One region of the Curtobacterium sp. PvP017 genome, then DNA from elsewhere that is predicted to be linked to it. Evidence: riboswitches for the same ligand, from Rfam matches in the RefSeq annotation. Region 1 holds a riboswitch; the other holds the start of a gene.
The links. A riboswitch is a leader RNA that binds a small molecule or an ion and turns the genes downstream of it on or off. The one in region 1 is predicted to bind thiamine pyrophosphate.
Positions count from the first base shown of each region.

Region 1 (7,521 bases):
CAAGACCCGCTCCGCTGCGACCGCCGCGTGCAAGGCCGGGCACGTCCGGGTGAACGGCGAGCGCGCGAAGCCCGCGCAGCCGATCGGCCCCGGCGACGAGGTCCGGGTGCGGCAGAACGGCTTCGACCGGATCGTCATCGTCACGGGCATCATCCTGAAGCGGACGAGCGCACCCGAGGCCGCGAAGCACTTCGAGGACAAGACCCCGCCGCGGCTCTCCAAGGAAGAGGCCGGGTTCGTCCCGATGCGTGACCGCGGTGCCGGACGCCCGAGCAAGCGGGAGCGCCGCGACCTCGAGAAGCTCCGCGGCTACTGACCCCCGCCGGACCTCAGACGAAGCGGACGGTCTGCTGCAGGCGGTCGCGGATCTCGAACACGTCGACCGATCCGGGCGGGGACCACACGCCGTTCAGGACCTGCCCGAGCGCACTGCGACGGACGACGAGCGCGGTCGGCTTCTTCGGGGAGCCGACGAGCTGCACGTCGACCTCGACGGCGGAGTCCGGCACGACGAGCAAGCGGCCGGTGAACCGCACCCGGGTCTGCTTCTGCACGGCACGGGCGGCGCGGACGAGCTCCTTGACCGGTCGTTCCCCCGGCGCCAGGGTCTCGCCGACGATGTCGCCGTGCTCCACCCGCACCGGGGCGCCCCAGTCGATCGACTCGACGGCCCAGAGTCCGCTCGGGGTCAGGACGGCGTGGTCGAGCTTGCCCTCGGCGCCGGCGTCCAGGTCGTGCCACACCGTCACGCCGATGCCCATGTCCGAGACGATCGAGGCGGTGGCCTCCTCGGCGAGTGCTTCGCCGAGCAGCCGCCTGATGTGCCGGGGCGCCGACCGGATGAGGGTGGGGTCGTAGGGGTCCTCGATGGGGTCGCCGAGTCCGACCCACTCGCGTTCCGCCTGCAGGAAGACCTCGCGGGAGCGTCCGCCGGGGTGTCCGTGGGACCGCGCGCGGGGGCGGGTGTCGCGACGGGCTGACGGAGGTGCGTAGGCGTCGCGACCGGAGTCGGGCCTCCCGGTCGACGAACCGGACGCACCCGACGCACCGGACGCACCGGACGTGCTGAACGGCCCGGTACCGCTGCTGCCGAACGAGCCGCGGGAGCCGGCGTCGTAGGCGCGGCGCGCAGCGGGCGTGCCGATGCGTTCCCAGGCGAGCTGGACGCGCCGGAAGTGCTGCGCGTCACCGCCGAGGTCGGGGTGGGATTCGCGAGCAGCGCGCCGGTAGGCGCGGCGGAGCGCGTCGTCGTCGGCGGTCGCGGGGACGCCGAGGACTTCGTACGGGGTGGCGTCGGCCGGGCTGTCGGTCATGGCCCTGCGACATTACCCGAGGCAGGGTACGAGTCCGCCGCGTGGTTGCTGGGGACGGCCTGGAGGCTGGGATGGACTCGACACCACCGGCTGCGGTCAGCGGCTGGTCGCCTCCACCACCCCGAACGCGACGGGCGCATCGAGGAACCGCGCGTACCGTGCGGCGGCCGCCTCGAGCGCGCGCACCGCAGCGGTGTCGAGTGCCGCGAAGGGCGTGACGGTGACGAGGACCCCGCCGGCGCGCTCGGTCCGCTTCCAGGTGCCGACGACCCGACCGCGGACGACGGCCATGGGCAGGAACATGCCGTTGGCCCCCGGCACCACCCGGTCGGCGTGTGCGGGGTCGAGCTGGGCGGAGCGGTCGGCGTACCCGAGCAGGTACTCGTCGAACCCGGGCAGCAGGTGCCCGGTGGGTGACCCGCCGGTGGTGGGACGGTCGGCCAGCGCGAGGAGTCCGTCGCCGAGGTCCTCGACGGCGTCGCCGGCTGCGGCTCGGGCACGGCGGAGGTCGCGGAGCGGGAGCTTCGTCCAGCCGGCGGCGTCGGTCTCGGTGGCGGGACCCCGGCCGCGCAGGTAGCCGACGAGGACGCGGCGGAGTGCTTCGTCGCGGTCGGGGACCTCGGCGGCCGCCGGTGCCCACTCGTCGAGGAGCACGAGTCCCTGGCCGACGCGGGCGGTGGGTCCCCAGGCGACGAGTCCCTCCTGCGAGAGCTGCAGCAGCAGGTGGTAGCCGCGGCCGGCGGCGGGGTCGATGCCGGCGGCGCGGTACTCCTCGAAGAGTTCGTCGCGGACGAGGGCACGACCGCCGGAGAGCGCGGCGACGGTGGTGTCCCGTGCTCGGTCGAGCAGGGGCCGGTCGATGCCGAGTTCGGTGGCGCGCCGGGCGATGCTCCGCAGGGTCCGTTCGGCGGTCAGGGAGAGCAGGAGTCGCAGGTCGTCGGGGCGCACGGCGTGCAGGGTTCCCCGCATCGGCCAGGAGCGGACGAGTGCACCGCGGTCGAAGGCGGCGCGGACGTCGTCGCGGGTCGCTCCGGGTGCGCGGACCCCGATGGCCCAGAGCGCCTGGCCGAGGTCCTGCCCCTGCACGGCGGTCATCCGCTCGACGGCGGCGGTGGGGTCGAGCCCGGGGACCGCGATCCCCTGCGCGGCGAGCCGCAGCGTGCGGAGCTGCGCAGGGGTCGGGGTCACGCGACGGCGGCGGCGATGGCGTCGGCGTGCTGCTCGAGGTAGGCGACGTCGGCCCGGTACAGGTCGGCGTGCCCGTGCGCCAGGTCACTGACGAACTTCGGGTTGCCCGCGGCGGCCTCCGTCTCCATGGTGGTGACCATCGCGACGAGGGACGCGGTCATCGTCTCGGCGAGGACGCTGCGGGAGCGGGCGTCGAGGTCGTAGGCACGGCAGAACTCCGCGGCACGGGCGAGCCTGTCCTCGAGGGCGGGGGCGGTCATGCCCTCGACGGCCCCCGTGGTGAACGGGGCGAACCGGTACACGGCACTCGCGACGTCCCAGACGCGGGGCCCAGGGTGGGCGGTGTCGAAGTCGATGAGCCCCACGGCCTGGATGCCGTCGTAGACGCAGTTGTACGGGGCGAAGTCGCCGTGCACGATCGTCTCGACGGGTGTCCGCTCGGCCTGGGACCAGCAGTCCCGCGATGCGTCCAACGGATAGGTGGCTGCGGCGTCGTGGAACTGCCGGAGCAGCCGGGCGCTCGTGACGAGGGCGGCTTCGCTCGCGACGTCCTCGGTCCACGGGTACTCCCCCGCGACCCCGGGGACGAACGACACCGTCTCGAGGGTGTCGCCGTGCTCGATCGGCTCCGGTGCCGCGACGAACCCCTGTTCGTGCAGGTGTGCGAGCAGCCGGTGGACGGTCGGTGTCCACGGCCCGGCCGGGCGGTGGACTCGGTCGTCGGCCCTGGTGATCCGCTCCATGGAGAACCTCCTGTGTGTGCGTCTCCGTTGACGTCCGGCCAGCGTACCGACGAGTGGGTCCGCTCGTGACACAGCGGTGTGAACAACACGTCACGGCGAGTGACACGGCGCGCCGTGTCACTCCGCCCCGCTAGGACTGGTCGCGCAGCCAGGACGGTCCGTGCACGACGGCGCCGATCGCCTCGACGCGGGCTCGGAGCTCACGGTCGGCGGTGACGACCACGACGGGGCCGTCCCCCGCGTCCACCGCGGACTGCGCAGCCGACACGATCGCGTCGTCGCCGGAGCCCGGAGCCTGCACGACCTCGACCGGTCCGGACCCGTCGGTCCCGTCCGCCGAAGCACCACGGGCTGCACCCTCGAGCACCACCGTCCACCGCGGCCACCACCGGGCGAACGGCAACGCGAGCAGGTCGGCCGGCACCCCGGACGCGGCGAGCGCCGTCACCGACGACAGCAGGCGCGCAGCGGCGCCCGCGCGGTCCTTCCACCACCCGTCGGGCACGCTGCCGACGACGTTCGCGGCGTCGACGACGATGTGCGGCGTGGTGGTGATGGACGCGCGGAGGGCCGGCCACGACCTGCCGAACCCGGGGTGCAGCGGGAGGTCGTCGACGTCGTCGACGGGGATCCAGGAGAGCGCGATGCTCTCGCGGTCCGCGATGACCGGTTCGAAGGGCCGGGAGGCGCGCCCCACGACGGTCGTGTAGGTCCAGAACCCCAGGTCGAGCAGTGCGGTGTGGCGCAGGTCGACGCCGTCGTGCGGCACCCCGGCTTCCTCCGCGGACTCGCGGAGTGCGCCGGTGACGGCGTCCTCGCCCTGGTGTCGTGCGCCGCCGGGGATGCCCCAGGTGCCGCCGTGGTGGCTCCACTCGACGCGGTGCTGCAGGAGCACGCGTCCGGCGCCGTCGTCGACGAGCAGTCCGGCGGCGCCGAAGAGTCCCCAGGCCTTGGTGCCGTCGGGGCCGACCGCCCAGGCGTCGCCGGGGTCGCGGGGGCCCGGGGGCGGTCCGGGAGGCGTGGTGTCTGGCACCCGTCAACCCTGTCACACGGGGCCGGACATGTGACCGGAGACGACGGCCGTGGCACCACGCAGCGGCTCGTGTACGGTGTCGCTCGAGACACGGGGTGCCGCAACCAGCGGCTGAGATCACACCCGTCGAACCTGCTCGAGCTCGTACTCGCGAAGGGATCGTCCATGGAAACCGCTGCGCCCTCCCCTGATTGGGCCCACCGAACCGCCGAACTGCTCGAGGCCGTCCGTGCCCGGAGTCCGTTGGTGCAGTGCATCACGAACACCGTGGTGCAGAACGTCACCGCGAACGTGCTGCTCGCGCTCGGTGCGTCACCCGCGATGGTCGACGTCCCGACCGAAGCGGGGCCGTTCGCCCGGGTGGCCGATGCCCTGTTGGTGAACACCGGCACCCCGCACGCCGAACCGCGGGTGGCCGCGCTCGAGGCCGCGCACGCCGCTCGCGACGCGGGCACCCCGTGGGTGCTCGACCCCGTCGCCGTCGGCTCGCTGCCGGTGCGCACCGCCCTGGCCCGCGACCTGCTCGGGTTGCACCCGACGGTGCTGCGGGGCAACGCCTCCGAGGTGCTCGCCCTGCTCGGCGACTCGGCCGGTGGCCGCGGCGTCGACAGCACGGTGGGCACCGAGGACGCCCGTCTCGCGTCCGTGCAGGCGTCGACCGGGAGGCTCGTGGCCGCGGTGGCCGTGTCGGGTCCCGTCGACCTGCTGGTCGCGCCGGGCACCGGTGTGGTGCGGGTCGCGAACGGCACCGACCTGTTGACGCGGATCACCGGGGGCGGGTGTGCCCTCGGCGCGGTCGTCGCCGCGTTCACGTCGGTCGCGCCCGACGACGCCGGCGCGGCCGCCGTCGCCGCGACCGCGGTGCACACCATCGCCGCGGAGCTCGCCGCACGCGAGGCCGGCGGCCCCGGCACGTTCCAGCCGCTGTTCCTCGACCGGTTGGCGTCGCTCACCCCGGAGGACGTCGTCCGCGAGGCCCGGATCACGGTCGAGGCCGAGCCCGCGTCCCTGGTGGTGCCGGCATGAGCGGGCCGCGGCGGGACGTCGGCGTCTACCTGGTCACCGACGGCGCGCTGGCCGACCGGCACGGTGTCGGGGTGCTCGGGGTGGTCCGCGCCGCGGTGCACGCCGGGGTCGGGATCGTGCAGGTGCGGGACAAGGACGCCTCGGCCCGTGACCTGCTCGCCCTGACGGCCGCCGTGGCCGACGCCGTCGGGGACCGCGCGATCGTGGTGGTCGACGACCGGCTCGACGTCGCCCTCGCCGCTCGGCACGCGGGGCACCGGGTCGCCGGGGTGCACCTCGGCCAGTCGGACGTGCCCGTGACGGCCGCGCGGGCGCTGCTCGGGCCGGACGCGCACGTCGGGTTGACGGCGAACACGCTCGAGCACCTGGCTGCCGTCGAGCGGCTGCCCCGCGGCACCGTCGACCTGCTCGGCGTCGGGGTCGTGCACCCCACGGCGACGAAGGCCGACCACCCGCCGGCGCTCGGCCACGACGGGTTCGCCCGGCTGGCCGCCGCGACCGAGGTACGGTGCGTGGCGATCGGCGGCGTCACGCTCGACGACGTCGTGCCGCTTCGAGCAGCGGGCGCTGCCGGGGTCGCGATCGTGTCGGGCATCTGCGCCGCGGCCGACCCGGGATCCGCGGCGGCCGCGTACGTGACCGCGTGGGGCTCTGGAACCGGGCACGGGGCGGAGCGGGGGCGGTCCACCCAGGGTGATCCGTTCCTCCCGGCCTCCTCGCACCACGGGGCGGACTCGTGACCGTCCCGCGCGTCCTGGCCGTCGCCGGGACCGACCCGACCGGCGGCGCCGGGCTGCAGGCCGACCTCAAGGCGATCGCCGCGCACGACGGCTACGGCATGGGGGTGGTGACGGCCCTCGTCGCGCAGAACACGCACGGCGTGCGGTCGGTGCACGTGCCGGACGTCGCGTTCCTGCGGGAGCAGCTCGACGCGGTGTCCGACGACGTGGTGATCGACGCCGTCAAGATCGGCATGCTCGGCACATCCGAGGTCGTGCGGACCGTGACGGACTGGCTGCGGGAGTACCGGCCGCACGTGGTCGTCGTGGACCCGGTGATGGTGGCGACGAGCGGGGACCGGCTGCTGGACGAGGACGCCGCCGCCGCGATGGGCACGTTGTTCGCCCTGGCCGACCTGGTCACGCCGAACCGGGCCGAGCTGGCGGTGCTGGCGGAGCTCGCCGGGGCTCCGTCGCGGGCTCCGCTGTCGTCGCTGGATGCTGCGCGGCTCGTGGCGTCGACGTGGGACGTCCTCGTGCTGGCGAAGGGCGGGCACGACGAGGGGCCGACCTCCGACGACGTGCTCGTGTCGCCCTCGGGGTCCGTTCGGCGGTTCACGGCTCCCCGCGTGGCGACGAGGAACACGCACGGCACCGGGTGCTCGCTGTCGAGCGCGATCGCGACGCTCGCCGCCCGGCACGGGGACTGGGAACTCGCGGTCGGGGTGGCGAAGCCCTGGCTGACGGCGGCGCTGCAGGGAGCCGATGCGCTGCGGGTCGGGTCCGGCAACGGGCCGATCGACCACGGCGCCGTGGTCCGCGCCGCGCTGCCCGTGATCCCGTCCACCGACGTGTGGTGGGAGGACGTCGGCTCCCTGCTGCGGTCGACGATCGAGTGCGGGTTCCTCGTGGGGCTGCGGGACGGGACGCTCGATGCGGACGTGTTCGCGGGGTACCTCGCACAGGACGTGCACTACCTGCGGGCCTACGAGCGGCACCTCGCGGCGCTGGCGGCGAGCGCTGCCGGTGCTGGTGCTGGTCCTGCGGCTGCCGCGTTCTGGGCTGCGGCGTCCGAGGGGTGTGCCGCCGAAGCCCGCGACCTGCACCACCGACGGCTCGCCGGCACCCACGCCGACGACCCAGTCCACCCGACGTGCGCCGGGTACCTGGCGCACCTGCAACGGGCGGCGGACTCCGGGTCGGCGGCTGTGCTCGCCGCGGCGGTGCTCCCCTGCTTCCTGGTCTACGCCTGGGTGGGCGCGCAGCTCGGCACGGCGCCGGACGGACACCCGTTCGCGGACTGGATCGCCGCGTACGGCGACGAGGGCTTCGCGGCGTCGAGCGCCGAGGCGACCCGGTTGGTCGAGGAGACGGCAGCAGCCGCGACCCCGGCCGAGCGAGGACGGATGGCGCGGGCGTTCCGCCGCTCGACCGAGTGGGAGCTGGCGTTCTTCGAGATGCCGCTGGGGTTGGGTGCCGGCGCTGGTGCCAGGGTCATT
Region 1 covers NZ_JBSSCY010000006.1:175,612-183,132, forward strand. The annotation lists gene ACVKXF_RS13245 (RNA-binding S4 domain-containing protein) at 1-316, shown strand, start outside; gene ACVKXF_RS13250 (DnaJ domain-containing protein) at 330-1,313, opposite strand; gene ACVKXF_RS13255 (winged helix DNA-binding domain-containing protein) at 1,410-2,501, opposite strand; gene ACVKXF_RS13260 (phosphotransferase enzyme family protein) at 2,498-3,244, opposite strand; gene ACVKXF_RS13265 (NUDIX domain-containing protein) at 3,375-4,277, opposite strand; TPP riboswitch at 4,359-4,454, shown strand; gene thiM (hydroxyethylthiazole kinase) at 4,443-5,303, shown strand; gene thiE (thiamine phosphate synthase) at 5,300-6,043, shown strand; gene thiD (bifunctional hydroxymethylpyrimidine kinase/phosphomethylpyrimidine kinase) at 6,040-7,521, shown strand, end outside.

Region 2 (7,521 bases), on a different contig from region 1:
AGCCCTGGCCGAGTTCGAGCAGGGACCACCACCACGGGTTGATCTCCGGGGTGGCGACCCCGACGTGGTTCGGGACGACGTCGACCAGCACGCCGAGGCCGACGGCGTGCGCGGCCTCGGCGAGGACCCGGAGGGCCTCGTCACCGCCGCGGTCGGTGTCGACGTGCGTGTGGTCGACGACGTCGTAGCCGTGGTTCGAGCCGGGTTCCGACTGCAGGACGGGCGACAGGTACAGCCAGTCGGCGCCGAGGTCGTGCACGTAGTCGACGAGGTCGCGTGCTGCGGCCAGGTCGAAGTCCGCGGAGACCTGCAGCCGGTACGTCGAGACCGGGACGCGACGCCCGGCTCCCGGTGCCTCGGCGCTCATCGTGCGGTACCGCTCGGCGCGGTGGAGCCGGCGGGGTTCGCCGGGGTGACGGCGTCCTGCGGGGACCGGAGCTCCGGATCGCCCTCGTGGTGCTGGACCTCGACCGGCGCGGCGGAGACCTCGTGGTTCGGCTCGGCGCGGAGGACGATCATCGACCGGGCGGGGACGTCGAGCGGCGTGCCGGCGTCGATGACCTCGTCGCGGGCGCCGGGCTCGGCGGTGTCGATGCGGACCGTCCACCCCGGTGCGTACTCCTCGGGCGGCAGCGTGAAGGTCACGACGTCGTCGTGGGCGTTGAAGTACGTGATGAACGCCACGTCGGTGACACGCTCACCGCGGGAGTCGCGCCCACGGATCCCGTCGCCGTTCAGGTACATGCCGACGCTCTTGCCGAAGCCGGAGTCCCAGTCCTCCGGCGACATGGCCTCGCCGTCGGGGGTGAGCCACACCACGTCGGGCAGCGGCTCGTCCTGGCCGCGGCGGACCGGGCGCCCGTTGAAGTACCGGGTGCGGCGGAACGTCGGGTGGTCGTGGCGGAGCTTCACGACGTCGGCCGTGAACTGGACGAGGTCGTCGTCCGCGGTCTCCCAGTCGATCCAGCTGAGCTCGGAGTCCTGCGCGTAGACGTTGTTGTTGCCGGACTGCGAACGGCCGAGCTCGTCACCGTGGGCGATCATCGGCACGCCCTGGCTGAGGAGCAGCGTCGCAAGGAAGTTCCGGCGTCGCTGCAGCCGCAGGGCGTTCACGGCCTCGTCGTCGGTCGGACCCTCGGCGCCGGAGTTCCAGGACCGGTTGTGGCTCTCGCCGTCGTTGTTGTCCTCGCCGTTGGCCTCGTTGTGCTTCTCGTTGTAGGCGACGAGGTCGTACAGCGTGAAGCCGTCGTGCGCGGTGATGAAGTTGATGCTCGCCTTGGGCGTGCGGCCGTCGTGCTCGTACAGGTCGGCCGAGCCGGAGATGCGGGAGGCGAACTCGCCGAGCGTGGACGACTCACCCCGCCAGAAGTCGCGCACGGTGTCGCGGTACTTGCCGTTCCACTCCGACCACTGGGGAGGGAAGTTTCCGACCTGGTAGCCGCCGGGGCCGACGTCCCAGGGCTCGGCGATGAGCTTGACCTGCGACACGATCGGGTCCTGCTGCACGAGCTCGAAGAACGCGGACAGCCGGTCGACCTCGTAGAACTCACGGGCGAGCGCCGAGGCGAGGTCGAAGCGGAAGCCGTCGACGTGCATCTCGGTCACCCAGTAGCGCAGCGAGTCGAGGATGAGCTGCAGCGAGTGCGGGTGCCCGACGTTGAGCGAGTTCCCGGTGCCCGTGTAGTCCATGTAGAACTTCTTGTCGTCGTCGACCAGGCGGTAGTACGCCGCGTTGTCGATGCCGCGGAACGACAGTGTCGGTCCGAGGTGGTTGCCCTCGGCGGTGTGGTTGTAGACGACGTCGAGCACGACCTCGATGCCGGCGCGGTGGAGTTCCCGCACCATGGTCTTGAACTCCTGCACCTGCTGCCCCTGGTCGCCCGAGGACGAGTACGAGGAGTGCGGCGCGAAGAAGCCGATGGTGTTGTAGCCCCAGTAGTTCGACAGCCCCTTGTCCTGCAGGGTGGAGTCGTTCACGAACTGGTGCACGGGCATGAGCTCGAGCGTCGTGATGCCGAGTCGCTGCAGGTGCTCGATGACCGCGGGGTGGGAGACGCCGGCGTAGGTGCCGCGCTGCTCCTCCGGCACGTCGGGGTGGGTCTCGGTGAGGCCCTTGACGTGTGCTTCGTAGATCACGGTCTCGCCGTAGGGCGTGCGCGGTGCGCGGTCGCCCTGCCAGTCGAAGAACGGGTTGATCACGACGCCCTTCATCATGTGCGCCGCAGAGTCGTCGTCGTTCGTCGAGTCAGGGTCGCCGAACGTGTACGCGAAGAGTGACTGGTCCCAGTCGATCTCGCCGCTCGTCGCCTTGGCGTAGGGGTCGAGCAGGAGCTTCGACGGGTTGCAGCGTGCACCGCTGTCGGGGTCGTACGGGCCGTGGACACGGAAGCCGTACTCCTGCCCGGGGCCGATGTTCGGCAGGTAGGCGTGCCAGACGTAGGCGTCGACCTCGACGAGGGGGATGCACTCTTCGTTGCCGTCGGTGTCGAACAGACAGAGTTCGACGCGCTCGGCGACCTCGCTGAAGAGCGCGAAGTTCGTGCCGCTTCCGTCGTAGGTCGCCCCGAGCGGGTACGGGTTGCCGGGCCAGGTGTGCAAACGGTCCTCCAGGTGATGGTCGCGCCAACATATCGGTGACGCCCGTCCGCGTCCGCAGACAAGCCCCAGCTGTGCACCCCTGCGCGCGTGGCCCGCCCTGTGGAGGAACGGACGAGTAGCGTCGCGCGCATGGCCAACATCGTCACGCAGATCGCAGACAAGGTACGCCCGATCGGCGTCTCCACGAACTACGGGGACCCCGTCGAGGTCGGAGACCAGACCCTCATCCCGGTGTCCCTCGGCTGGTTCGGCTTCGGGGGCGGCGGGGACGACGAGAACGGCGGCGGTGGTGGCGGCGGCGCGTCGATCCCGGTCGGCGCGTACGTCCGTCGCCCCGGCAAGGACCTCGAGTTCGAGCCGAACCTCATCTCGCTCGTCGCCGTCAGCATCCCGCTCGTCTGGGTGACCGGCACCGTGCTCCGGAAACTGGTGCGCGTCCTGAAGAAGTAGCGACGATCGGACGGGAGGCCCGTGACGGACCCGCCACGGGCCTCCCGTCCGATCCGTGGTCGCGACCCGTCATGTGGTCGCGACCACGTCTAGACTGCTGGGACACACACGGGAGTCCGGGACCGCCGGGCTGAGAGGGAGCGAGTGGCGCTCCGACCGTCGAACCTGATCCGGATCATGCCGGCGCAGGGAGGAGTCCAGCACCATGTCTTCTGGCACGTCATCTACCGTCCACACCGCCCCGCGGCGATCGCTGCGCTGGCGGGTCGTCGACATCGTCGTCGCGAGCGTGCTCGCGGTGGCACTCGGCGTCGTCTTCCGGCTCTGGGAGTTCGGCTACGAACCCATCAGTGCCGTCATGGACCTCGTCCTGCCGGGGACGAAAGCGCTGTTCGGCGGCGTATGGCTGCTCGCTGGCCCACTCGTCGCCATCGTCGTCCGCAAGCCCGGCGCCGCACTCTACGGTGAGATGGTCGCCGCGTCCGTCGAGGCACTATTCGGCACCCAGTGGGGCTGGCTGACGCTCGAGGCCGGGCTCGTCCAGGGCCTCGGAGCCGAGATCGTCCTCGCCCTGTTCCTGTACCGCGTGTACCGGCTGCCGGTCGTCGTCCTGGCGGGCGCCGCGGCCGGCCTCGCGCTCGGCATCAACGACACCGTGCTGTGGTACCCCGGCCTCGACGCCGCGTTCAAGATCGTCTACGTCGTCTGCGCGGTCATCTCGGGCGCGGTGATCGCGGGTGCCGGTTCGTGGTTGCTCGTCCGCGCACTCGCCCGCACCGGCGTGCTGTCCTCGTTCGCGGCGGGTCGCGAACACAGTCGGCGTCGGCCGCGCGAACTGGTGTGACGGTGTCCGCTCCGTCGTCGACGTCCCCGGACGCCGTCGGCGTGCGCGCCGCACGCATCGCGTTCCGCGACTGGGGATGGCGCTACCCCGAACGCGCCGAGTGGGCCGTCCGCGGCGTCGACCTGAGCGTCGAGCCGGGGGAGCGGGTCGCGATCGTCGGACCGTCCGGCTCCGGCAAGTCGACGCTGCTCCGAGCGGTCGCCGCGGTCCTGCCCGACGAACCCGACGCCACCGACGACACGGCTGCCTCCGCGCACGGCTCGGTCCTGGTCGACGGTGCCGACCCCCGCGCGGTCCGCGGGCGTGTCGGCCTCGTCATGCAGGACCCCGAGGCGCACACCGTGATGTCGCGGATCGGTGACGACGTGGCGTTCGGCTGTGAGAACCTCGGCGTCCCGCGCGACGAGACCTGGGCGCGGGTGCGGTCGGCCCTCGAGGTCGTCGGGCTCGACCTGCCCCTCGACCGTTCCACCGCGATGCTGTCCGGCGGCCAGCGGCAACGGCTGGCGCTCGCCGGGGTACTCGCGATGCGTCCGGGAGCCCTCGTGCTCGACGAACCCTGCGCGAACCTCGACCCGGCCGGCGTGCTCCAGGTGCACGACGCCGTCCGGGCGCTGCTCGACGAGACCGGGGCGACCCTGCTCGTGGTGGAGCACCGGATCGGCACCTGGCTCGATCTGGTCGACCGGCTCGTGCTGCTCGCACCCGGCGGCGGAGTCGTCGCGGACGGCGCCCCGGCCGAGGTCCTCGCACGGCACGGCGCCGCGCTCACCGCGGCCGGGGTGTGGGTGCCCGGCGCCGAGCCCGGACGTGGTGCGGCCCGCGGGCGGCTTCGTGCCGCTGCGCGAGCGGGCGAAATGCCCCGGTCGGCCGCCGAGGGCACCGCGGCATTTCGCCCGCTCGGCGCGGGGGAGGGCGCCGGGGCGGGGGCGGGCGCGGCGCTGCTCGAGGCCCGGGACCTCGGGACCGCCCGCGGCAAGCGGCAGCGGGTGGGCAGCGGGATCGACCTCGAGCTCCGAGCCGGTCAGGTCGTGGCGGTCACGGGACCGAACGGCATCGGCAAGTCGACACTCGGCCTCACGCTCGCGGGGCTCCTGCCTCCGGCGGCGGGGGAGCTCTCGGCAACGACGGAACTCGCCGCCGGCCTCGACCCCGCACCGCACACCTGGTCGAGCCGCGAGCTGTCCGCCCGCATCGGCACCGTCTTCCAGGACCCCGAGCACCAGTTCGTCGCCCGCTCCGTCCGCGAGGAGGTCGAGGCCGGCCCCAGAGCGCTCGGCACACCGGACGCCGCGGACCGGGCGGACGCGGTCCTCGGCGAGTTCGGCCTCGCCCACCTCGCCGACGCCAACCCCTTCACGCTGTCCGGCGGCGAGCAGCGACGGCTCGCCATCGCCGCGGTGGTCGCCGCACGGCCGCCCGTCGTCGTGCTCGACGAACCGACCTCCGGGCAGGACCGCGCCACGTGGGACGCCGTCGTCCGGCACCTCGGAGTGCTCGCCGACGCCGGCACCACCACCATCGTCGCCGTCACGCACGACCGCGACCTGATCCGTGCACTCGACGCCGACGAGGTCGTGCTCGCGGCGGACGGAGCCCGGCGCGTGGAGGGCGACCAAGGGCACGTGGAACGCGACCAGGGGGGTGCGACGGCAACCACCCCGGAGACGGGGCCGACGACGACGGGCCGAACCGCGCCTCCAGACCGAAGAGACGCAACGACCGCGACCGACCCGCCGCACGCGACCGCGCCCGCGCCCGACCCGACCCGCGCGACCGCGACCGCCCCCGCGCCCGACCACCACCGCGGCGTCCGCGCCGTCCAACCGGTCGCCTCACTCGTCGGCGTCCTCGCACTCGGCGTGTGCCTCGTACTGAGCCTGGACGTCGTGTCCGCAGCCGTCGCACTCGCCCTCGAGCTCGCCCTGCTGCCGCTCCTGCGGCTGCCGGTGCGGACCCTGCTGCTGCGGGTGTCCCCGGTCCTGGTGGCCGTGCCGCTCACGGCGGTGAGCATCGCGCTGTACGGACGACCCTCCGGGCGGGAGTGGTTCGACTTCGGCTTCGCCCACGTCACCGACGGGTCGCTGACGCTCGCGCTGGCGACGGCACTGCGCGTGCTCGCGGTGGGGCTGCCCGCGGTCGCGTTGTTCGTGCGTGTCGACCCGACCGACCTGGCCGACGGGCTCGCGCAGGTGCTGCGACTGCCCGCGCGGTTCGTGCTCGGAGCGCTCGCGGCCATCCGGATGATGACGCTGCTCGTGGACGACTGGCGGCAGCTCGCGATGGCGCGGCGCGCTCGGGGGCTGGCCGACACCGGTCGGCTGCGACGTGGGGTATCGATGGCGTTCGCGCTGCTGGTCCTGGCACTGCGACGGGCGACGAGGTTGGCGGTGGCGATGGAGTCGCGTGGGTTCGGGGCTCCCGGACGACGGACGTGGGCGCGGGTCGCGCGGTTCGCGGGGCCGGAGTGGGCGATGGTCGCGGTGCTCGTCGGGATCGGCGTGGTGTCGATCACGGTCGCGGTGGCAGCGGGGACCTGGCGTGTCTGATGCGACGGAGGCGGCGGGTGGCGACGGTCTCGCCGCGGGTGTCGCCGCAGCCGCTGCCGGCGCCGCGGCAGCGTCGGGAGGGCGCCTCGTGGTGCTCGTCGACGGCCGCTCCGGCACCGGCAAGACGACCCTCGGCGACCAGCTCGCCCGGCTGCTGGGAGCGCAGGTCGTGCACCTCGACGACGTCTACCCGGGGTGGGACGGACTCCGCGCGGCGGCCGACGCCGTGGTCCGTGACGTGCTCGGCGCACCCAGCGGCTACCGCCGGTGGGACTGGGCGACCGACGGTCCTGCGGAGTGGACCGCCGTCGACCCCGACCTGCCGATCGTGATCGAGGGCTGTGGGGCGGTGTCCCGGGCGTCGGTGGCGCTCGCCTCGCTGGCGGTGTGGCTCGAGGCCGACGACGCAGTCCGCTGGGACCGGGCGATCGGCCGCGACGGCGACACGTTCGCGCGCGAGTGGGACCGGTGGGCGGCGCAGGAGCAGGACTTCATCGTCGCCGAGGACCCGGCGTCCCTGGCCGACGTGGTGCTGCGGACGTAGCGCTGCCGCCCGCGCCGCTGCCGCCCGCGCCGCCGCCGCCGCCCGCGCCGCCGCCGCCCGCGCCCGCGCCCGCACGCGCAGCGGGGTCCACCGCGAACACCGCCGCCACGATGGTCAGCACCGCGTACACCCCGAGGTACCCGCACAGGATCCACGGCGAGCCCCCACCGAGCTCCACGAACACCGCGGCCAGCAGCGGCGTCAGTCCCACCGAGAAGATCGACCCGATCTGGTACCCGAGCGACATCCCCGAGTACCGCCGCCCGGTCGGGAACTGCTCCGCGAACCAGGCTGCCTGCGGCCCGTAGATGCTGTCGTGGAACACGCACATCCCGATGAGCGCCACGAGCGGCAGCAGCACGAGCGGCCCGGCGTCGAGGAACGCGAAGAACGGCCAGATGAGCACCGCGATGCCCACTGCCGACCAGATCGTGAGCACGCGGCGACCCACCCGGTCGGAGAGCCAGCCCCAGAACGGCGTCGACACGAGCGACACCGCCGAGATCACGAGCACGGCCTGCAACCCCGCATCGGAG
Region 2 covers NZ_JBSSCY010000005.1:36,098-43,618, forward strand. The annotation lists gene treY (malto-oligosyltrehalose synthase) at 1-367, opposite strand, end outside; gene glgX (glycogen debranching protein GlgX) at 364-2,598, opposite strand; gene ACVKXF_RS11175 (hypothetical protein) at 2,728-3,048, shown strand; TPP riboswitch at 3,147-3,258, shown strand; gene ACVKXF_RS11180 (ECF transporter S component) at 3,254-3,892, shown strand; gene ACVKXF_RS11185 (ATP-binding cassette domain-containing protein) at 3,934-6,441, shown strand; gene ACVKXF_RS11190 (nucleoside/nucleotide kinase family protein) at 6,434-6,985, shown strand; gene ACVKXF_RS11195 (MFS transporter) at 6,933-7,521, opposite strand, start outside.
Region 2: another riboswitch for thiamine pyrophosphate. It lies ahead of ACVKXF_RS11180 (ECF transporter S component); the one in region 1 lies ahead of thiM (hydroxyethylthiazole kinase).